3 regions of the Mesorhizobium sp. M7A.F.Ca.ET.027.02.1.1 genome follow, and region 3 is predicted to be linked to each of the others. Evidence: predicted binding sites of a transcription regulator. Region 3 holds the regulator's gene; each other region holds the start of a gene.

Region 1 (5,918 bases), on a different contig from region 3:
TGAACACCCGCCTGCAGGTCGAACATCCGGTCACCGAAATGGTGACCGGCACCGATCTGGTCGAGTGGCAGTTGCGGGTCGCCAGCGGCGAAAAGCTGCCGAAGACGCAAAGCGAGATCGCGCTCGTCGGCCATGCCTTCGAGGCGCGCATCTATGCCGAGGACGCGACGAAAGGTTTTCTGCCGGCAACGGGCACGCTGCACCATCTGAAATTTCCAGACGCGGCCTCCGAATGCGCCACGATGCGCATAGAGACAGGCGTGCGGGCGGGTGACGCCATCTCGCCCTATTACGACCCGATGATTGCCAAGCTGGTCGTCCACGCCACGGACCGTCAGGGGGCTCTGGGAGCGCTTGGCGCGGCGCTATCCCGGACCGAGATCGCCGGCTCGACGGTCAACACCGCCTTTCTCGCCGCTCTGGCCGCCGATCCGGATTTCGCTGCAGGCGATGTCGACACCAGCCTGATTGGCAGACACCAAGAAACCTTGACGACCGTCCCGCCTTCGAGCGACGAAACCATTGCTGCCGCCGCCCTTGCGGCCTCCGGGGCCGGAGCATCGCCGTCATCCGACGATCCGTGGTCGTCGCTTGTCGGCTATGCCCATTTCCACAGCGTGGCGCGACGCACATGGCTGAAGTTCGGCGAAGACGATATCGCGGCGAAGGTTTCGGTGCGGGCGGACGGACGATTCCAGGTCGCGCTGGACAAACCCTATGGCGACACCAATTCGCATGATTTTCGCGCCACGCCGCGCCTCGCCCGCTGGCCAGGCCATATCACCGTGTTCGAAGGCGCCGTCGGCTACACCTTCGCCGTGCCGGACCCGTTGGCACGGGCCGATGAGGCGGCGGCAAGCACCGGCAGCCTGCGTGCGCCGATGCCGGGATTGGTCAAGCTGGTGCGCGTGGGAAAAGGCGATACGGTGATCAAGGGCCAGCCGCTGCTGATCCTCGAGGCGATGAAGATGGAGCACACCATCGCCGCGCCGCATGACGGCGTGATCGCCGAGATCGCCACAGAGGGCGCACAGGTCACCGACGGAACGGTGCTGGTGCGGTTCGTCGAGGAGCACAACGCCGCGACCACAGCAGTGAGCTGACGGTTCGGAAGGCCACGACAGGGGAAGCAAAAAAATGGCCGGGATGAACCCGGCCATTTCTCTATGCCATCCAGTCGCCAGGGTGGCGATTACTGCGCGATCGGCGCGTATTTGCCGTCATGCCACTGGTTGATGTCGTAGCTGGCATTCTTGAGGTCGCCCTTCTCGTCGAAGGTGACATCACCGACAACGGTGCTGATCGGCGTACCGTTCTTCAACGCTTCGGCAACCTTGGCCGGGTCGTCGCTGCCGGCACGCTTGATGCCTTCGGCGAAAGCCTGGATGGTGGCGTAAGAGAACAGCGTGAAACCCTCCGGCACGAAACCGCCGGCCTTGATCTTCTCGACGGCTGCCTTGGCTTCCGGCTTTGCCTGCGGATCCGACGGGAAGACGAACATGGTGCCCTCGCCGGCCGGGCCGGCAACCTGCCAGAATTCCGGCGAGGCGATGGAGTCCGGCATGATCAGCTGGAACTTCAGGTTCTGTTCCGCCGACTGACGCAGGATCAGGCCGGCTTCAGGATGGTAGCCGCCGAAATAAACAACGTCGGCTTTCAAATCCTTGAGCTTGGTGACGAGAGCCGAATAGTCCTTCTCGCCAGCGTTGATGCCGTCATAATAGACCTCCTTGAGGCCGCCGGCATTCATCGTTGCCCTGACGGCGTCAGCCACGCCCTGTCCGTAGGCGCTCTTGTCATGCAGGACGACGACATTCTTGCCGGCAAACTTCTTGGCGATCCATGGGCCGATGAAGGCGCCCTGCGCATCGTCACGCGTGTAAAGGCGCATGATCGTCGGCCAGCCGGCCTTGGCTGCCGCATCGGTCAGCACCGGGTTTGACGAGGCCGGGCTCATCATCAAGGCGCCGGCTTCGGCATAGACAGCCGAGGCCGGAATGCTGGAACCCGAGCAGGCATGGCCGTCGATGAACTTGACGCCATCGGCGACGACGCGGTTGGCAACCGACACGGCCTGCTTGGGATCGCATTGGTCGTCTTCGATGCTCAGCTTGATCTGACGACCGTCGACACCGCCCGCGGCGTTGATCGCATCGGCGGCAGCCTGTGCGCCCTGCTTGAACTGATCGCCGATGGTGGCGAGCTGTCCTGTCATCGGGCCCACCACCGCAAAGGTGATGTCGTCTGCGAGTGCGACCGGCGTGCTCAACATCAGGCCGAATATGGCCGCGTTCAAAATACTCAATTTTTTCATGATGGTAGAACTCCTCCACTCACGCGCGGCCGCCCCGGCCGCGCTTCTTCCAGAGAGGCCGGACAATTTCACCCTTCATTGAGCCTGTCTAGGCGCATTGGCGCCGCTCGATTGGGCCTGCAAGACGTCATCCACGCAAAAAGCCACGCCAGCCTTGTTCCGGCTGGTCGCGGCTTTTTTGCCCGTCGAGCAATCTCCAGGCGCCCCCGCGCCTAAAAATCCGCTCAGCTTCCCTGTGTCGCGCACGACTGGGCCTTGCGGCCTGCCGCGTTCTTTCCCTTGCCTTCGTGACCGTCTTGCGCGGCCTTCAATTTCGCCGGGTCTGGCCGTCTGTGCGGCCTTGATCCCGGAGCTTCCCTGTCTTCGATGGATCTGTCTGCGATTGGCAGATTTCAGTGCATGGTCATCCATTCGCGGGCTTCGCGCAGCGCCGTGGCGATCTCGACCTTCGACATGGCGGCCGACAGTTCCGAGCGCAGCTCGGCGGCGCGGGCCGAGCCCTTGATTGCGGCGATGTTGAACCATTTGTGGGCGGCAACCACATCGGTCTCGCAATCGCGGCCGGTCGCATACATCATGCCCAGTTCGAAAAGGATGTCGGCCTGAGCAGTTGCTCCCATGGCGCCGAAACCTGCTTCAAGCATTTCAAAACGTGCCATTTCAATCCCCTGTTTTCCGGCCCTGTCAGGCTCCCGAGAGCTGCCTTCTTTCGTCTTGCCGGCTGCTCTTCCGATGCTTTCGAGAATGCCGTGCAGGCTTGAATCCGTCGTTAAATGGCGTGCTTAATTTGAGGAAAACAAAGCTAAAACAAGAGGTAAACGCCGAAATTCGTTAAGGATACAAACCCAGCAATTCAGCCTGCTTGCCTCAAATTTGACGAAAGTTTTCTCGCGCGGGGGCAAGACTTCGCTAACCACGGCAGACAAAGGCGATGCGCCGATCGTTTCATTTCATCGTCGAGGAGGCGCTTTCAGGCGGCTGCAAAATCCCAAAGTCTTCCGCTACGGCACCGCTTTTGTTTTGCCGGGAGCTGGATTAGCTTACGTTTGCGTAAGCGGCAGACCGGCGAGGCGGAGCATCCGGCCGGACATCCACAGGGAGGAAGACATGTTTCGAAAACTGAGCCTGGCCCTTGCGGCCACATTGATCGTGGCGAGTGCGGCATGGGCCGATCCGATCGAAGGCAATTGGAAGACGCAGGCCGGCGAAACCGCGGCCATCGCCGCCGGCAGCTCGTTTTCCATCACGCTCAAGTCCGGGAAATATGCCGGCAAGACCATCGGCTCGCTCAAGGCGACAGGCGACAACAAATATGCCGGCAACATCACCGATCCGGCAAACGACAAGACCTATTCGGGCAAGGCGACATTGTCGGGCAGCTCTCTCAAGATGAGCGGCTGCGTGCTCGGCGGACTGATCTGCAAGAGCCAGACCTGGCACAAGCTCTGATCGACCACCCTTACGACATGAGGACGGGGCCCCAGCGGGCCCCGTTTTCGTTTTGTCGACACATCCTGCACCGGTGATGCTCGATACCCGCCGGCGGCTATCCAAACCGACGCCGGCGCCGTCGAAACCCCGTCAATCATCTTGAACGGCAGATGAACGCCGGCATCAGAGCCGGTTCAGTTGCATCAGGGCATTCTCCGGCGTGTTGAAGGAGACCGACCCGATGCTTGCTCGCCGCTTCACCATCGTCTGCCTGCTGGTGAGCCTGTTTGGAATGTTCTTCGCCATCCTCGTCGCCGAAGCGGGCCGTCCGGCCCGCGCCTGGGACGAAGCCAGTTCCAGAACCTGCCGCCTCGCCTGCCCCACCCATCTTCGCAACTGAACAAAGAACCAAGACCTCGAAAAGAAAAGCTGAAACACCATGAACCGCATCGCCGCCAACGCTCTCAAGACCCTTCGGCTTCTGCCGCGGGCGGCGCTTATCCTGGCGGTTCTGGCCGCTCCGGTTCTGGCCGTGCCGATGATGCGCTCAGATGCCGGCTCGACGATCGACGCACCAGCCCTGAAGAAGTCCGGCGTCGGCTTTGTGCTCCTGGTCAGCCTGCAGCGCGGTTGAAGAAAAACGGCGCGTTGGCCGCCTTCGGTCGCGACACCCCTCCCAAGTGCCGATCCAAGTCTCTATATTGAGCCATGGAAAAGCGAATCTACCCACAAGCCATCGAATCTGTCGTCATGCCGGAGCCTTTTGGCCGGCAAAGCTTTGATAGCGCCGAGAAAGCCGTCAAGGCACTGCAGGCGCTTTACGACCGCAACACCAAATTCCTGCGCGACTCGTTCGCAGAGCTGGCGGCAGCAGGCGGCGACAATGGCAAGCGCTACCGGGCCTTTTATCCGGAGATCGGTGTCACCACCAACTCGTTCACCCAGATCGACTCGCGCCAGGCCTATGGCCATATGCCGACGCCCGGGCATTTTTCCACCACCATCACCCAGCCGGGCCTGTTCGAAAGCTACCTCGTCGAGCAGTTGCGCCTGATCATGCGCAATCATGGGGTTGCGGTCACGGTGTCGGAATCGACCACACCCATCCCGCTGCATTTCGCCTTCCTTGAAGGCACCCATGTCGACGGCGCGACGGCAGAGCGCATCAAGCGGCCGATCCGCGACCTGTTCGACGTGCCGGATCTCGATGGCACCGACGACCAGATCGCCAACGGCACCTTCGAAGTCGCCTTCGGCGAGCCGAGGCCTCTGGCGCCCTTCACGGCGCAGCGCATCGATTATTCGCTGCACCGGCTGTCGCACTATACGGCAACCACGCCGCAGCAGTTCCAGAACTTCGTGCTGTTCACCAATTATCAGTTCTACATCGACGAGTTCGTCGCCCGCGCCCGCGACCTGATGGCCAATGGCGGCGGCGGATACACGGAGTTCGTCGAGCCGGGTAATGTCATCACCAAGAGCGGGCAAAGCGCGCCTAGCGAAGGCGTTGCACCGCCGCGCCTGCCGCAGATGCCGGCCTATCACCTGAAGAAATCGGGACATGGCGGCATCACCATGGTCAATATCGGCGTCGGGCCCTCCAACGCCAAGACCATCACCGACCATATCGCGGTGCTGAGGCCGCATGCCTGGGTGATGCTCGGCCACTGCGCCGGCCTGCGCAACACCCAGGCGCTGGGCGACTATGTGCTGGCGCATGCCTATGTGCGCGAGGACCATGTGTTGGACGACGATCTTCCGGTCTGGGTGCCGATCCCGCCGCTGGCCGAGATCCAGGTGGCGTTGCAGGAAGCCGTCGCCGAAGTCACCGGCCTTTCCGGCTACGACCTGAAGCGCATCATGCGCACCGGCACCGTCGCCACCATCGACAATCGCAACTGGGAACTGCGCGACCAGCGTGGCCCGGTACAGCGTCTGTCGCAATCTCGCGCCATCGCACTCGACATGGAATCGGCGACCATCGCCGCCAATGGCTTCCGCTTCCGCGTTCCCTACGGCACGCTGCTGTGCGTTTCGGACAAACCGTTGCATGGCGAGTTGAAGCTGCCCGGCATGGCGACCGAATTCTACAAGCGCCAGGTGGCGCAGCACCTGACCATCGGCATCAGGGCGATGGAGAAGCTCGCGGAAATGCCGATGGAGCGGTTGCATT
Region 2 (5,918 bases), on a different contig from region 3:
GCAATCGTGGCAGAATTTTTTAACGACGATGAAATTGACGGGATAGTAACAAGGTTTATCGAATCCGCCTGTAGAGATATAGAGAATAATACGTCAAAGGAGTTTTCTAAAGAAATTGCAAGTAGCACTCACTCTTCGGTGGAGGATTCTGTCGAAAATAGCGTGGATGTCGACGTCGATAGAAGTGAGCTTATCGAGACCGATGACGTCGGTTTCTTTGATGAGGCGGAGAGATCAAGCTTGGCTCTTACTGCGTTAGCGGAACTGATTGGGACTTATAGCCAGTTGATCGTAGCCATGACTTCCGAAATGAAGTCCGCACTAGAGAAATATGGGGATAATGATCAAAAGGCCAAATTCGATGATATCGGCGCTATATTTGCCCAAAAAGCGATATCGATGGGGGAAATTACAGACCAGATGCGCCTTCGCGTTAAAGAGCACTCCGATTCGTTCGAGAGTGTTCTCCTTATGATCGAAAGATCTGACGAAAAAGATGACAAGGAGGCGTTAGAGAATTTAAAGAAGACGATGGCCGAAGCAGTTGAATCTATCGAGGAATTTATGAGGGGAGCAGCTGGAGCAAAAGAAAATACCGAGAATAGTCCCCGCGCAACGCAAAAATTTAATCGAGGAAAGCGTCAAGTTGCGAAAGCGATGGGAGATATGATCGACATCTCGCAGTATACTGCCAATCGTTTTAAGGAATATATTTCGTATTTAGACTCTATTTTGTGAGGCTCATTTCAATCAACGCTTTGCGGCCGTCAAGCACGTCGTCTTGCATCCTGTCGCCGCTCGGCCACAAAATGGAGGAAGGCTGCGGTTAACGCATAGCTTTCTAGACCCCAATGACGAACCCATCCAGCACGCGCTTCTGGCCGGCCTTGTCGAAGTCGATGGTCAGCTTGTTGCCTTCGATGGCCGAGATGTTGCCGTTGCCGAATTTCTGGTGGAAGACGCGGTCGCCGACGCTGAAGGGGGACGGCTTGTCGGCGACGGATTTGGCGACCAGTTCGCCGTCGATGGTGCGGCCCTTGACCGAAGTGCGGCCGGCGCCGTAGCCGCTGTCCGTCTCGCCATAGCCGATGCGCTCGACCTGATGGCCGGAGCGCGAGCCCCAATTGCGGTCGGTGGCCTCGGTGCGGTTGGCCTGCGCGCGCTGCCAGCCCGGTGTCGCATAGGTGTTGGAGAAGGCGCCGGATTTTTCGCTGTCGGCGCCGACATTGTCGAAGCGCGAGGCGCCATAGGGGTTCTGCCGTCCTGCACCCTGGCCGCTGCGGCCGGAGGCAAAGGAACCGCCGCCATAGGAATTGCCGTAGCCGCCATAGGAGTTGCCGCTTTCGGCGACCTCGACATGGGCTTCCGGCAGTTCGTCGAGGAAGCGCGACGGGATGGTCGATTGCCACAGGCCATGGATGCGGCGGTTGGAGACGAACCACAGATGCAGGTTCTTCTTGGCGCGGGTCAGGCCGACATAGGCAAGGCGGCGCTCTTCCTCCAGCCCGGAGCGGCCGCCTTCATCGAGCGCGCGCTGGTGCGGGAACAGGCCTTCCTCCCAGCCGGGCAGGAAGACGGTCTCGAATTCGAGGCCCTTGGCCGAATGCAGCGTCATGATGCTGACGGCGTCGAGTCCGGCGTTCTGCTCGGCGTCCATGACCAGTGCGACATGCTCGAGGAAGGAGCGCAGCGACTCATACTCCTCCATCGAGCGGATCAGTTCTTTCAGGTTCTCCAGCCGGCCGGGCGCTTCGACCGAGCGGTCGTTTTTCCACATGTCGGTGTAGCCGCTCTCTTCGAGAATGGTCTCGGCGAGTTCGGTGTGCGGCGTGGTTTCCAGCGCCTTCTGCCAGCGTTCGAAATTGGCCGCCACTTCACGAAGTGCGGCGCGCGGCTTCGGCTTCAACTCGTCGCTTTCGGCGAGCTTGGCGGCGGCCTCCAGCATCGGGATGCGCAGCGCACGCGCCGTGTCGTGGATCTGGCGGATGGTGGCTTCCCCCAGGCCGCGCTTGGGCACATTGACGATGCGCTCGAAGGCGAGGTCGTCGGCGCCTTGCGCGACGACGCGGAAGAAGGCCAGCGCATCGCGGATCTCCATGCGCTCGTAGAAGCGCGGACCGCCGATGACGCGGTAGTTGAGGCCGAGCGTGACGAAACGGTCCTCGAACTCCCGCATCTGGAACGAGGCGCGGACCAGGATCGCCATGTCGTTGAGATTGTGCTTTTGCCGCTGGTAGGTCTCGATGGTCTCGCCGACGGCGCGCGCTTCTTCCTCGGAATCCCAGGCGGCGTGGACATGCACCTTGCCGTCTTCGGGATCGTTGCGGTCCGTGAACAGCGTCTTGCCGAAGCGGCCCTCATTGTGGGCGATGAGGTGGGAGGCAGCACCAAGGATGTGCGCGGTCGAGCGGTAGTTGCGCTCCAGCCGGATGATGGTGGCGCCGGGAAAATCCTTGTCGAAGCGCAGGATGTTGTCGATCTCGGCACCGCGCCAGCCATAGATCGACTGATCGTCGTCGCCGACGCAGCAGATGTTTACGGTGGCGCGGGTGTCAGTCGAAGAGCGCCCGATCTCCCCCCTAGAGGGGGAGATGTCGCCGGAGGCGACAGAGGGGGGCGCTGTCCCTCCAGCCTGTCGGCGCGAGGCGCCCCCCTCTGTCCTGCCGGACATCTCCCCCTCAAGGGGGGAGATCGGCTTGCCTTGCGGCCGCTGCGCCAGGAGGCGCAGCCACATGTACTGGGCGGTGTTGGTGTCCTGATACTCGTCGACGAGGATGTATTTGAAGCGCTTGTGGTATTCCTTCAGCACATCCGGATTGGCGCGGAAAATGCGGATCGGGTGGCAGAGCAGGTCGCCGAAATCGCAGGCGTTCAGCGTCTTCAGCCGTTCCTGATAGGCCTTGTAGAGTTCGCGGCCCTTGCCATTGGCGAAGGCGCGCGCATCGCCCTCGGCGATGTCGGCCGGGCCTTGCCCCTTGTTCTTCCAGCCGTCGATCATCTGGGCGAACTGCTTGGCCGGCCAGCGCTTGTCGTCCAGACCTTCGGCTTGGATCAACTGCTTGATCAGCCGCACGACGTCGTCGGTGTCGAGGATGGTGAAGTCGGAGCGCAAACCGGCGAGTTCGGCATGTCTGCGAAGCAGCTTCACGCCGATCGAGTGGAAGGTGCCGAGCCATGGCATGCCCTCGACATTGCCTTCGCCGATCAGCACGCCAATGCGGATCTTCATCTCGCGCGCGGCCTTGTTGGTGAAGGTCACCGCGAGGATCTGCGACGGGAACGCCTTGCCGGTGGCGAGGATGTGGGCGATGCGGGTGGTGAGCACGCGGGTCTTGCCGGTGCCCGCTCCGGCCAGCACCAGAACCGGACCTTCGGTGGTTTCAACAGCTAGCCGCTGCTCCGGGTTGAGGCCCTTCAGGTAGTCGGGTGCGTTGTTTTGACCGCTGCGGGCAGCCATGGCGCGCGCGGCGATGCCCGACGGGGCCGTGGGCCGCGCATTGGGTTCGTCGAAAAAGGGCATGTCTTCGGAAAAGCCGGACATTGCCCCGAATGTAGTGATTCGGTGGGGAAAGACCAGAACTGTCTACGTTTTGTTCCGCTAAAGTGCCCGATTGCTGCCCACGCTCCCAGTGCGGTCGATGTTATCCCAATGGCGATGGACCATTACCGCCTGCGCTTGAGGCCCATGCTTGACAGGCGGGACCGTCGGGAGAAAGTTGTGCTTCGGGCAGCGACGCAATGCCGGGTTGCCATGGCAGCGCCGCAAAGCGCAACAGTCGAAGGAGTATCATCTTGGCTGTCACCATCAACTCCCTCATTCTTTTCCTCATCGGCCTGGCACTCGGCGGCGGCGGTATCCGCCTGGCGATGCTGGGCGGCAGCTGGTACTATGTCGTTGCTGGCCTTGCCTTCCTGATCGCCGCCTGGCTGCTTTACCGGCGCAGGTCGACTGCTTTGTGGCTCTACGCGGTGATCGTGCTCGGCACGTTGGCCTGGGCGGTCTGGGAAACCGGCTTCGACTGGTGGGAACTCGGGCCTCGCGGCGGCATCATCGTGCTTCTCGCTTTGTGGCTGCTGATGCCGTGGGCGAGGCGGGGTCTTGTCGGTCCTGACGCACGCGCGCCGCTGATCCTTGCCGTGCTGGCATCATTAGCCGTCGCCGGTTATTCGATGACTTCGGATCCGAAGGATATTGCCGGCGAACTCGGCACCGACAAGGTGGTCGCCAACGCCAATCTCGGCAATGATGTGCCGGCCGGCGAATGGCACTATTACGGCCGCACGCAGTTCGGCCAGCGCTATTCGCCGCTCGACCAGATCACACCGGACAATGTCGCCAAGCTGCAGCCCGCCTGGACCTACCAGACCGGCGACGTGAAGGGTCCCGACGATGTCGGCGAGACCACCTATCAGGTGACGCCGCTGAAGATCGGCGACACGCTCTACATCTGCACGCCGCATAATTTCGCCATCGCAATCGATGCCGCGAGCGGCAAGGAGAAATGGCGCTTCGATCCCAAGGTCAAGCTCGACAAGGACCGCCAGCACCAGACCTGCCGCGGCGTGACCTATTACGCCGATGCCGCCGGCGCCGCCGGGCAGCCCTGTGCGACCCGCGTCTACCTGCCGACCTCGGACGCGCGGCTGATCGCGCTCGATGCCGCCAACGGGCAGATCTGCCCGGCTTTTGCCGAGGGCGGCACGCTGAACCTTCTGACCAACATGCCCTATCCGAAGTCGGGCTATTATTACTCGACCTCGGCCCCGCTGATCTCAGGCGGCAAGATCATCGTCGGCGGCGCGGTCAACGACAATTATTCGACGCAGGAGCCATCCGGCGTGATCCGCGCCTACGACGCTGCCACCGGCGCGCTGGTGTGGAACTGGGATTCCGGCAATCCGGACCAGACGACGCCGCTGCCGGCCGGCCAGACCTATACCGCCAACTCGCCCAACATGTGGTCGACGCCGAGCGCCGACGAGAAGCTCGGCCTGCTCTATGTGCCGCTCGGCAACCAGACGCCGGACCAGCTCGGCGCCGGGCGCAGTGCCAATGTCGAGAAGTTCTCGTCGTCGATCACCGCGCTCGACCTTAACACCGGGCAGGTGCGCTGGGTGCGGCAGACCGTGCACCACGATCTCTGGGACATGGACGTGCCGGCGCAGCCGAGCCTGATCGACATCACCAAACCCGACGGCACGGTGGTGCCGGCGCTGGTCGGGCCGACCAAGCAGGGCGACCTCTATGTGCTCGACCGCCGCACCGGCGAGCCGGTCATTGCGGTCAACGAAGTGCCGGCGCCCGGCGGCGCGATCGAAGGTGACCACACATCGCCAACGCAGCCGGTCTCCGACCTTACCTTCATGCCGAAGCCGCTCACCGGCGCCGACATGTGGGGCCTAACCATGTTCGACCAGTTGGCCTGCCGGATCGAATTCCAGGGCCTGCGCTATGAGGGGCGCTATACGCCGCCTTCCGTCCAGGGCTCGCTGATCTATCCCGGCAATTTCGGCACCTTCAACTGGGGCGGCATTGCCGTCGACCCGGTCCGGCAGGTGCTGTTCGGCATGCCGACCTATCTGGCGTTCAAGTCGGAGCTCATTCCGCGCGATCAGGTGCCGCCGCCGGACGAAGGGCGCGGCAGCGAGCAGGGGCTGAACCGCAACGAGGGTGCGCCCTATGCGGTGGTGATGGGGCCGTTCCTGTCGCCGCTCGGCATTCCTTGCCAGGCGCCGCCCTGGGGCTATGTCGCCGGCGCCGATCTCAGGACCGGCAAGATCGCCTACAAGCACCGCAACGGCACCGTCTACGACATGACGCCGCTGCCGCTGCCGCTGAAGGTCGGCGTGCCCGGCATCGGCGGGCCGATGATCACCGCCGGTGGCGTCGCCTTCCTCGGGGCCGCGGTCGACGACTA
Region 3 (11,425 bases):
GCACGGCGATCGCCGAAGGCTTTGTCGCGATGCAGCCCGAGACGCTGAAGATGATCCTCGCCGGCAACGCCAAGAAGGGCGATGTGCTCGGCACCGCGCGCATCGCCGGCATCATGGCGGCGAAGAAGACGCATGAACTGATCCCGCTCTGCCACCCGCTGCTTTTGACCAAGGTTTCCGTCGACATCGAGCCCGACCATGCTTTGCCCGGCCTGAAGGTCACCGCACTGGCGCGCGTCACCGGCAAGACGGGTGTCGAGATGGAAGCGCTGACCGCCGCTTCGGTCGCCTGCCTGACCATCTACGACATGGCCAAAGCAGTAGACCGCGCCATGGTCATCACCGGCATCCGCCTGGTCGAAAAGACCGGTGGCAAGTCGGGTGACTACAAGGCGAGCGCCTGATGGCGCTGGTTCCTATCGCGGAGGCGCTTGAACGCCTGCTTGATGGCGCGGCGCCTCTAGCCGGCGAAAGCGTTCCCCTGTTCGAGGCTGTGGATCGTGTTCTGGCGGAACCGGTCGTGGCACTTCGCACCCAGCCGCCTTTCAATGCTTCCGCCATGGACGGCTATGCAGCGCGCGCCGCCGACGTCACGTCGGTCCCATCCAGGCTGTCGGTGATCGGCATGGCGCCGGCTGGGCGTGGCTTCGACGGCACGGTCGGCCAGACGCAGGCCGTGCGCATCTTCACCGGCGCGCCGCTGCCCGAAGGCGCCGACACCATCGTCATCCAGGAGAATGTCCGCGATCTCGGCGGCGGCGAAATCGAAGTGACCGAGCCAACGGCGCAATGGCGCAATATCCGCCGCATCGGGCTCGATTTTTCAACAGGCGACATGCTGCTGGAAAAAGGCCGCTTGCTCGACCCGGCGGCACTGTCGCTGGCAGCATCGGCCAACCATCCTCGGGTCAGCGTGGTGAAACGGCCGCTGGTCGCCATTATCGCCACCGGCGACGAATTGCTGCCGCCGGGCAGCGATCTCGGCCCGGACCAGATCATTTCATCGAATGCCTATGGCGTCGCCGCCACCGCACACTCGGTCGGCGCCCGCGCGCTCGATCTCGGCATTGCCGCCGATCGCAAGGATGCTATCGCCGAACTGGTGCAAAAAGCGGTCGCGGCCGGTGCGGATGTCATTGTGACGCTTGGTGGCGCCTCGGTCGGCGATCACGACCTGATCCACGACGTGCTGACCGGCGAAGGCATGACGCTCGGCTTCTGGAAGATCGCCATGCGTCCTGGCAAGCCGCTGATGTTCGGCCGCCTCGGCGATATCAGGTGCATCGGCCTGCCCGGCAATCCGGTGGCAAGCCTGGTCTGCTCGCAATTGTTCCTGAAGCCGCTGCTGGCGCGGCTCGGCGGCCGCAATCATCGCCAGGACATTCGTCCGGCGCGGTTGGGTGCCGCCATGCCGGCCAATGATCTGCGCCAGGACTACGTCCGAGCCGTGGTCAGGGAAGATGACGGCGTGCTGGTGGCGACGCCGTTCGGTATCCAGGATTCCTCGATGCTGAGAATGCTGGCCGACGCCAACGGGCTGATCGTGCGGGCGCCGTTTGCCCCCGCAGCAGCTGCTGGCGAGGCCTGCAGCGTACTGATGCTGCGCTGAAGCAGAACAAGACAAACCATTAATAAAAAAATGGAAAATGATCTCGGTGCTAGCCCGATATCAAGGCGCGGCTCAGTGGGTGGGCCGGATCGGCAAGGCCGTCGACAATGCTGAAATGATGCCGGTCGGGCTCGACCACGGTGCTGGTTGCAGCACCGAGGCCCGTCCAGATGTTGGCAAGCAAGGCGTTCTGACGCAGGAACTCGGCGCGCTCGCCACCACCGGCCCAACAGGTGATGCGGACACCATCCATGGGCCGCAACAGTGCCGGGCTTTCCGCCAACGCCTCGGCCTCGTCGATGGCCAGAATCGCGTTCATCTCGGTGCGCATGATCGGACGCAGATCGTGGACACCCGAAATCGAAACGACATGGCGCACGCGCCGCGCCACATCGTCCGCCAGAGGCGTGGTTGTCGTCACCATCCGGCTGGCAAGATGGCCGCCGGCCGAATGTCCGGTCAGCATCAGCGGCCCGTCGACCATTGCCGCCGCCTTGCCGATCGCCACGCCGATCTCCTGGACGATGCCGGCGATGCGTAAGTCCGGGCACAGCGTGTAGGACGGCATCGCCACGGCAAAGCCGCTGCTGACCGCACCATTGGCGAGATGCGACCAGAAACTCTTGTCGAACGCCTTCCAGTAACCGCCATGGATGAACACCACCAACCCTTTGGGCGTGGCGCTGGGGAGGAAGAGATCGAGCCGATTGCGTCGCCCATCGCCATAGGTGATGTCGAGCCGTGCCCGGCCCTGCGCCGAGAGTGCGTCACGAAACGCTTGCGCAGGCTCCACCCACGCGGCCGGCCATCGGTCGCTGCCGGCGATATTCGCACCGTTGGCATAGGCATCATCCCAATCGACGATGTGACGTTCGAACATCTGCGCCCTTCCCCAAAAACGGCATCGCTGTTCCGCTAGCAATGGCCACCGCCACGCCATGCGTCAATGCTCTAGGGCAAAAACATTTTAGGCTTGAAACAAATTTCGACTGGTGCGATCCTGCCCGCACGAACAGCCGACAATGGGAGGTCTGCTGTGCTGCCCGAAGCCTGCAAATGGTCACCCCGTTCGGGTGGCGTCGAGCAAGGCGCGACTTGCGGCACGAAGCCTCCTCAAAAAAAGCAGGACCTTCAGATCACTGGTCAGGCGCCTCGCGCACTGGCCGTCCAGCAGACAGGAGAGCGGCGACATGCTTGGGCCTTCAGCGCATATCGACACGTTCACGCGCGATCACCTGCCGCCGCCGGAGCAATGGCCTGAAATCCTGCTCGACGGCTTCGACTATCCCGAACGCCTCAACGCCGGTGTCGAACTGACCGACAGGCTGGTCGAGAAAGGCCTGGGCGACCACACCGCGCTGATCGGCAATGGCCGCCGCCGCACCTACAAGGAACTGTCCGACTGGACGAACAGGCTGGCCCACGCGCTGGTCGAGAATTATGGGGTCGAGCCGGGCAACCGGGTGCTGATCCGTTCGGCCAACAACCCCGCAATGGTCGCCTGCTGGCTGGCCGCCACCAAGGTTGGCGCCGTGGTCGTCAACACCATGCCGATGCTGCGCGCCGGCGAACTCGCCAAGATCGTCGACAAAGCGGAAATCACCGTCGCGCTCTGCGACACCAGGCTGATGGACGAGATGACCGCCTGCGCCAAGGACAGCGCATTCCTCAAGCAGGTCATCGGTTTCGACGGCACCGCCAACCATGATGCTGAACTCGATCGTGCCGCTCTCGACAAGCCGGTGACGTTCACCGCAGTCGACACCGGCCGCGACGATGTTGCCCTGCTCGGCTTCACCTCGGGCACAACAGGCGTTCCGAAGGCGACGATGCATTTTCACCGCGACCTGCTGATCATCGCCGACGCCTACGCCCGCGAAATCCTGGAGGTGACGCCGGACGACATCTTCGTCGGCTCGCCGCCGCTGGCCTTCACCTTCGGCCTTGGCGGACTCGCCATCTTCCCGCTGCGCTTCGGTGCGGCGGCGACGCTGCTGGAGCAGGCGACGCCACCCAACATGATCCACATCATCGAGACCTACAAAGCGACGATCTCTTTCACCGCGCCGACTGCCTACCGCGCCATGCTGAAGGCCATGGATGAAGGAGCGGACCTGTCATCGCTGCGCGTCGCCGTTTCGGCCGGCGAAACCTTGCCTGCTCCCGTTTTCGAAGAGTGGACACAAAAGACCGGAAAGCCGATCCTCGACGGCATCGGAGCCACCGAGATGCTGCACATCTTCATCTCCAACCGTTTTGACGACATGAAGCCCGCGTCGACCGGAAAGCCGGTGGGCGGCTACGAGGCGCGCGTCGTCGATGACGAGATGCGCGAGGTGCCACGCGGCGCGACCGGCAGGCTTGCGGTGCGCGGACCGACCGGCTGCCGCTACATGGCCGATGACAGGCAGAAGGAATACGTGCGCGACGGCTGGAACCTCACCGGCGATACCTTCACGCAGGACGAGGAAGGCTTCTTCCATTTCGCCGCACGCTCCGACGACATGATCGTCAGCGCCGGCTACAACATCGCCGGTCCCGAGGTCGAGGCGGCGCTGCTGGCGCACCCGGACGTCGCCGAATGCGCTGTCATTGGCGCCGAGGACGCCGAGCGCGGCCAGATCGTCGAGGCGCATGTCGTGCTGGTGCAGGGCGTCGCGCCCGACGCCCTCACCACCAAGCGCCTGCAGGACCATGTCAAGGCAATGATCGCGCCCTATAAATATCCGCGATCGGTAAAATTCATCGCCGCCCTGCCCAAGACCCAGACCGGCAAGATCCAGCGCTTCCGGCTGCGCACGGAGAAAATCGATTGAGCGAGCCATACGATCCGGCGTCCGAAGGCGCCCAGATGTCGTTCAAGGAGCGCATGTCCTACAGCGACTACCTGCACCTGGAGAAAGTGCTGGAGGCCCAAACGCCGCTGTCATCGGCGCATGACGAGATGCTGTTCATCATCCAGCATCAGACCTCCGAACTCTGGATGAAGCTCGCTCTGCACGAGATCGGCGCCGCGATCCGTTCCATCCGCGCCGACCGGCTCGAGCCGAGCTTCAAGATGCTGTCGCGCGTTGCGCGGATCTTCGAGCAGCTGAACAATGCCTGGGATGTGCTGCGGACGATGACGCCGAGCGAATACACCGAGTTCCGCGACGCGCTCGGCCAGTCCTCGGGTTTCCAGTCCTGGCAGTATCGCGCCATCGAGTTCATGGCCGGCAACCGCAACCTGGCCATGCTCGGGCCGCACAAGCACCGGCCCGACCTGAGCGGAAAGCTGGAAGCGATCCTGACCGAACCATCGCTCTACGACGAAGCGCTGCTGCTGCTTGCGCGCAACGGATTCGACATCGGTGCCGATGCCAAGCGCACGGGCTGGCGTGAGACGCGAACCGAGAATGAAGAGGTGCTGGTCGCCTGGCAAACCATTTACCGCGATCCGCAGCGCTACTGGATGTTCTACGAACTGGCAGAGAAGCTGGTCGACTTCGAGGATTATTTCCGCCGCTGGCGCTTCAACCACGTCACCACGGTTGAGCGCATTATCGGTCTGAAACGCGGCACCGGCGGCACGTCGGGTGCTTCGTATCTGAAGAAGATGCTCGAGGTGGTGCTGTTCCCGGAACTGTGGACGGTCCGCACCCGGCTCTGACATCGTCGAAATGAAAACAGCGACGCGCGGCGGCGGAACACCCTTCGCGAACAACCGGGGACTGACTGACCATGAGTGGATTTCCTGATCTCGCCGCAGTCGAAGCGATGGATGCCACAGATCCGCTGCGGGCCATGCGCGACCGTTTCATTCTGCCGGAGGGGGTGATCTATCTCGACGGCAATTCACTGGGGGCAGCGTCTCATGCCGTTTTCGGCGAGCTGCAGCAGGCGGCAACCCAGGAATGGGCCCAGGACCTCATCCGAGCCTGGAATACGGCCGGATGGTTCGAGATGCCGATCGAACTCGGCGATCAACTCGGACGCCTGATTGGAGCCGCGGCCGGCCAGACCGTCGTCTGCGACACGACGTCGACCAACATCTACAAGGTGCTGCATGCGGCGCTGGAGATGCGGCCGGGCCGGTCGGTCATCGTCGCCGAGGGTGACAGTTTCCCCACCGACCTGTACATCGCCGAAGGGGTGGCCTCGACACGGGACGGCGTCCTGCTGCGCCTCGCGGGCGTCGACGCGCCCACCATCGAAGAGCTGATCGACGAAAACGTCGCGGTGGTGCTGGTCAACCACGTCAACTACAAATCGGGTGAACTGCGCGACATGGCGGCGCTGACGCGCAAGGCTCATGCGGCCGGAGCGCTGATCGTCTGGGATCTATGCCACACCGCCGGCGCCCTGCCCGTCGAGCTCGATCAGGCAAATGCCGATTTCGCCATCGGCTGCACTTACAAGTACCTCAACGGCGGTCCGGGCGCACCGGCCTTCATCTATGCCGCGCAGCGCCATCACGGCGATATCAGCCAGCCGCTCAGCGGCTGGTGGGGCCATGCGCGGCCCTTTGCCTTCGAACGGGGGTATGTTGCCGGCACCGGTATCCGCCGCTTTCTGTGCGGCACCCAGCCGGTCCTGTCGATGCGGGCGCTCAAAGGCGCGCTTGTCATCTGGAACGACGTCGACATGGCGGCATTGCGAAAAAAGAGCGTCGCGCTGACGGAACTGTTCATCCAGCTCGTCGAAGCAAAGTGCGGCGCCTATGGCCTCACGCTGGAGACCACCCGCGACGCGACCAGGCGCGGCAGCCAGGTGTCGTTCCTTCACGATCACGGCTATCAAATCATGCGGGCGCTGATCGAGCGCGGCGTCATCGGTGATTTTCGCGCGCCATCGACCATCCGTTTCGGCTTCACGCCGCTCTATGTCGGCTACAAGGATGTGTGGCTGGCGGTTGAGGTGCTGGCGGATATTCTGCGCACGGGCGCATGGAAGGACCAGCGTTTCGCCGTCAAGGAAGCCGTTACCTGACGCAACGATCTCCGCGATTTGCCGTCGCCGCCCTCACTGCCCGGCGGATGACGGAGGGCTGAATTCCAGCCACAAATGCCAACAGACGTTGGCGTTTTGGCTCCGTTTCGTTCACGGCAAACGAACGTCCCGAAGATTGATAGCGTCCCTTGTGGAGGTCGATCGGCAGATGATGCCAAGCCTTGGGTCGAGGATGAGCCACAGGTCATTAACCATAATGATTTCAATGTGAGCAGGCGCATTGCCGTGGTTGGCGCCTGTCGATCGCGACCCGCTGGCAAGCCCAAATAATTTCAGCAGCCTTAACAAATTCATTAAACTTTAAACGGTTGCAGAACACAACTGGAACAGATAGTGTTTGTTCTGGGTTTGTTTTTCGATTCTGGTTTCAGGTAATCTGGGGGCCGCCATGCTGACACGCAAGCAACATGAACTGCTGATGTTCATCCATGAACGCCTGAAGGAGAGCGGCATTCCGCCATCCTTCGACGAGATGAAGGAGGCGCTCGACCTTGCCTCCAAATCCGGGATTCATCGGCTGATCACCGCACTTGAGGAGCGCGGCTTTATTCGCCGGTTGCCCAACCGGGCACGCGCGCTGGAAGTGCTGCGATTGCCGGACTCGATCGCGCCCGGCCTCAACGCGGCAAAGAAGTTTTCGCCAAGCGTCATCCAGGGCAGTCTCGGTCAGGGTGGTGCCCTTGGCCGGCAGATCAAGCCGGCGCCTTCGCGGATGCCCTCGCCCGGCAATGATGACGATGCGGTCTCCGCCGTGTCGATCCCGGTCATGGGCCGTATCGCCGCCGGTGTGCCGATCGATGCCATCCAGCATCAGACGCATTCGATCTCGGTGCCGCCGGACATGATCATGGGCGGTGCCCACTATGCGCTGGAGGTCAAGGGCGACTCGATGATCGAGGCCGGTATCTTCGACGGCGACACCGTCATCATCCGCAATGCCGACACGGCGAACCCCGGCGAGATCATCGTGGCGCTGGTCGATGAAGAGGAAGCGACGCTGAAGCGGTTCCGCCGCAAGGGCGCTTCGATTGCTCTCGAAGCCGCCAATCCAGCCTATGAAACCCGTATTTTCGGGCCGGACAGGGTCAAGGTGCAAGGCAAGCTCGTTGGCCTGATCCGCCGCTACTGAGGCGGCTGCGTTTCAGCCACTGGCTTCTCGGGTCTCTTGAAGGGTGGCAGCCCCCTCGCCTCGCGCGAGAATTTGCGTTGCGCATGCCAGGGCCGGTATGGGCTGTCCACGGCGAAGCTGATCGTCGCCGGCGTGGTCGCCGATTGGCGATCGAAGAAGATCGCGGCACTGCCTTTGCGAGCCAGTTGCCGCTTGGTGATGACGAGAACCAGCGGGTTGTGACAGGCGTCATACGCGGTGGCGTCATTGATGACGATCAGCTCGGCGAAACCGCAGGCTTTCCAGGTGTCCTTGCGGTCCTCGACATAGGCAATGATCGCACCGGACGTGTGCCTGGCCACGCAGACGCCTGAGGTGCAATAGAACGGCGATCCCGGCGGTAGCTCAACGGCATCCGCGACGTCGAATTGCCCGTCGCCCTTGTCGAACACCTCCGGCACGACGATGGTTTCGGATATTAGTGCGCGTTTCCAGTTGTCGACGGTGAATTCGTTCGGCCGAGCGCGGCTGACGGCGAGTTCGCCACCGCCGATCGGCAAGGCAACCAGTCGGGCGTCCTCCGAGATCAGCACATCCGGCGTGCGCGTATCCGAGACGGTCAGCAAGCCTGCCAGCGCGCATGGCAGAGCAGCGAGCCGCAGCCAAGTTGTCGCCATTGTCGCGATGACCAGGGCAATTGTCACCAGCAGGACAGATTGCTGCGAAATCAGCCCAACCGCATCGACAGGCGAACGTTCGGAGATCCAACCCGATATGGCGATCATCACCGTCAGACCCTTGCCCATCAGGTAGAGGGCCGGCCAATCCAATCCGAAAGGCATCAGCAGCGCGCTTGCGACAGCCAGGAACATGACGACGGTGACGATCGGCATAACCGCCAGATTGGCGAACAGGCTGAGCGGCGACACACGCTGAAAATGCCAGATGGCAAACAGCGTCGTGGCGCTGCCGGCGATGATGGAGGTCATGGCAAGGCCGGTTGCCGCGAGCACGAACTTTCGCGTCAGGAAACCGGGCATGGATCGCTTTGGGGGCGGCGGTCTTGCTTTTCCCGCGCGGTGAACGGCCCAGCCGGCATAGGCGCCGACCAGAGCCGCGGTCGCGGCGAACGACATCTGAAAACTCGGGCCGACCACCTCATGCGGCGACACCACGATGACGGCGATCGCCGAGATCGCCAGATTGCGCATGGTGAGTGCTGCTCGATCGAACAGCACGGCAATCAGCATCACCGCCAGCATGATGAAGCTGCGCTCGGCGGCAACGACGACTCCAGAGATGATGAGATAGGCCGCGATCGAGAACAGTGCGGCGACGGCGGCATACTTCTTGACCGGGCGACGCGCGGAAAAGTCGGGAAACAACGCGAAGGCGCCGCGCAGCAAGCCCATGATGGTGCCTGCGACCAGCGCCATGTGCAGTCCCGAAATCGAGATGATGTGGTAGATGCCGGTACGTCGCATCGCCTCATTGATGTCATCGGGAATGCCGGCGCGCACGCCGACGATCAGCGCCGCGGCGATCTCGCCTTCGGCGCCGCCGACGCTCGCCCTGATATGGTCGGCGATGGCCTCGCGGGCATTTTCCACGCTAGAGGAAATTCGGGCCGGCAGCGACATGTCGCCACCATCGCTGACGACAAGCTTGGGGTTGCCGAGAAAGAACCCGCTGCCGCCGATGCCGGCAAAATAGCTGTCGAAGGAGAAATCATAGCTGTCCGGCCGCACCGGCCCGGTCGGCGGCAAAAGCTTGGCATATCCAGTGATGAGGGAGCCTGCGGTCACGTCAGCCGGGATCTTGCGTGCCGAAAGCCGCACCCGTTCCGGCGCATAGCGCAGTTTCGGTCTTGCGGTCGATGTCACGTCGATGGTCAGCCGGATACGGCCAGTTTCCATCCGGTCGAGCGAGACGACGCGGCCGGTCACCTGCGTCGAGATTTCCGAGCCCAACATTTGTGTGCCCGCACGCCACGTCTCGACCTTGGCAGCAAGCAGTCCTAGGGCGCACAAAAGCGCCGCCATGAAACACAGATGGGTCTTTGGCCATGAGCGCGAGACCAGCGCACAGATCCCCGTCAAGATGACAACCGCGACAGGTCTCGCAAAGTCGGGTTCAGCCGTCAGCGAAAAATAGCCGATCGCTCCGATCGCCAGGCAGACCGGCACCAGCAGGAAGGCCACGCCCCGGTCGAGTTCCAGGCTCGCCGCCGTGTTCACGCTGTGGCGCAGGCGAGGCAGTGATGTCAGGCTGATTTGCCGGCGCACGCGAACGATCCTGCCGGTTTCGGCAACAGGAACAGAGGCGGCGACATCCGCTTGCAAGGGCGCCTTGCCGGGATCCGGCACAAGGGGCGATGGCGGCGGTAATGGGGCTGGCCGAGGCGCAAACAGGGACCGTTCGCTGACGCCGATGGCAGCGTCCTCGCCCTGATCCGAGCCCCAGCCTCGTCCAGCCATCGGGTCTGCCCCTTGCGCCCTCGACACCCTATGCTACATGAACGCCGGGCGCGCGAAAGCCCGCGCAACCGCACCCCGCTTCAGATGGTTTCCGAGAGTTCCATGTCCGACAAGGTCGTCACCCGTTTTGCCCCTTCGCCCACCGGCTATCTGCACATAGGCGGCGCGCGCACGGCGCTGTTCAACTGGCTGTATGCGAAGCACACTGGCGGCACGATGCTGCTGCGCATCGAGGACACCGACCGCGAACGCTCCAATGAAGCCGCGACGGCTGCCATCCTCGACGGGCTTTCCTGGCTTGGCCTGAGCTGGGACGGCGAGCCGGTGTCGCAGTTCGAGCGTGCGCCGCGCCACCGCGAGGTGGCTGAGGAGCTCGTGCGCAAGGGCAAGGCGTATTATTGCTATGCCACGCCGGCCGAACTGGAGGCCATGCGCGAGGCTGCCAGAGCCAAGGGGCTGCCGCCCCGCTATGACGGCCGCTGGCGCGACCGCGACCCCTCTGAGGCGCCCGCAGGCGTCAAGGGCGCCATTCGTATCAAGGCGCCGACCGAAGGCGAGACCATCGTCCATGACCGTGTCCAGGGCGAGGTGCGCTTTCCCAACAAGGATCTCGATGACTTCATCATCCTGCGTTCTGACGGCAATCCCACTTACATGCATGCCGTCGTCGTCGATGATCATGATATGGGAGTCACCCATATCATTCGCGGCGACGATCATCTGACCAACGCCGCTCGCCAGACCGTGATCTACAACGCCATGGGCTGGAACGTGCCGTCCATGTCGCATATCCCGCTGATCCACGGCGCCGATGGCGCCAAGCTGTCGAAGCGGCACGGCGCGCTTGGCGTCGAGGCCTATCGCGCCATGGGCTACCTGCCGGAGGCGCTGCTCAACTACCTGGCGCGCCTCGGCTGGAGCCATGGCGACGACGAGATCATGTCGATCAAGGACATGATTTCCTGGTTCGATATCGGCGATGTCAACAAGGGTGCGGCGCGCTTCGACTTCGCCAAGCTGGAGGCGATCAACGGCGCGCATATGCGCCGCATGAGCGATGCCGAACTGTTCGACATCTTCATCACTACCCTGCCCTATCTCGAAGGCGGCCCGGCGATCGCCGCGCGCCTGAACGACAGCACCAAGGCGCAGTTGCTGGCAGCGCTTCCGGGCCTGAAGGAGCGCGCCAAGACGCTGGTCGAGCTCGTCGATGGCGCGGCCTTCCTGTTCGCCACGCGCCCC

What was found. The regulator LexA, encoded in region 3, represses DNA repair genes until DNA is damaged. The targets are predictions, from matches to a motif close to TGTTCNNNNTGTGTTCNG.
Region 1: EN749_RS02655 (sel1 repeat family protein) is a predicted target of LexA. The motif match lies at 3,107-3,124, and genes of this name have one in related genera.
Region 2: EN749_RS04735 (UvrD-helicase domain-containing protein) is a predicted target of LexA. The motif match lies at 3,581-3,598, and genes of this name have one in related genera.

Annotation. Positions count from the first base shown of each region.
Region 1 covers NZ_RZOL01000010.1:11,556-17,473, forward strand. Annotated here, with positions in the region: gene EN749_RS02645 (acetyl/propionyl/methylcrotonyl-CoA carboxylase subunit alpha) at 1-1,103, shown strand, start outside; gene EN749_RS02650 (ABC transporter substrate-binding protein) at 1,193-2,314, opposite strand; gene EN749_RS02655 (sel1 repeat family protein) at 2,707-2,973, opposite strand; gene EN749_RS02660 (DUF2147 domain-containing protein) at 3,422-3,763, shown strand; gene EN749_RS37565 (hypothetical protein) at 3,987-4,145, shown strand; gene EN749_RS02665 (hypothetical protein) at 4,185-4,379, shown strand; gene EN749_RS02670 (AMP nucleosidase) at 4,496-5,918, shown strand, end outside.
Region 2 covers NZ_RZOL01000022.1:16,777-22,694, forward strand. Annotated here, with positions in the region: gene EN749_RS04730 (hypothetical protein) at 1-738, shown strand, start outside; gene EN749_RS04735 (UvrD-helicase domain-containing protein) at 842-3,541, opposite strand; gene EN749_RS04740 (glucose/quinate/shikimate family membrane-bound PQQ-dependent dehydrogenase) at 3,793-5,918, shown strand, end outside.
Region 3 covers NZ_RZOL01000165.1:1,616-13,040, forward strand. Annotated here, with positions in the region: gene moaC (cyclic pyranopterin monophosphate synthase MoaC) at 1-404, shown strand, start outside; gene glp (gephyrin-like molybdotransferase Glp) at 404-1,609, shown strand; gene EN749_RS18745 (alpha/beta hydrolase) at 1,659-2,489, opposite strand; gene EN749_RS18750 (AMP-binding protein) at 2,800-4,425, shown strand; gene kynA (tryptophan 2,3-dioxygenase) at 4,422-5,258, shown strand; gene kynU (kynureninase) at 5,330-6,577, shown strand; gene lexA (transcriptional repressor LexA) at 6,987-7,727, shown strand; gene EN749_RS18770 (ComEC/Rec2 family competence protein) at 7,721-10,183, opposite strand; partial or broken gene gltX (glutamate--tRNA ligase) at 10,286-11,425, shown strand, end outside.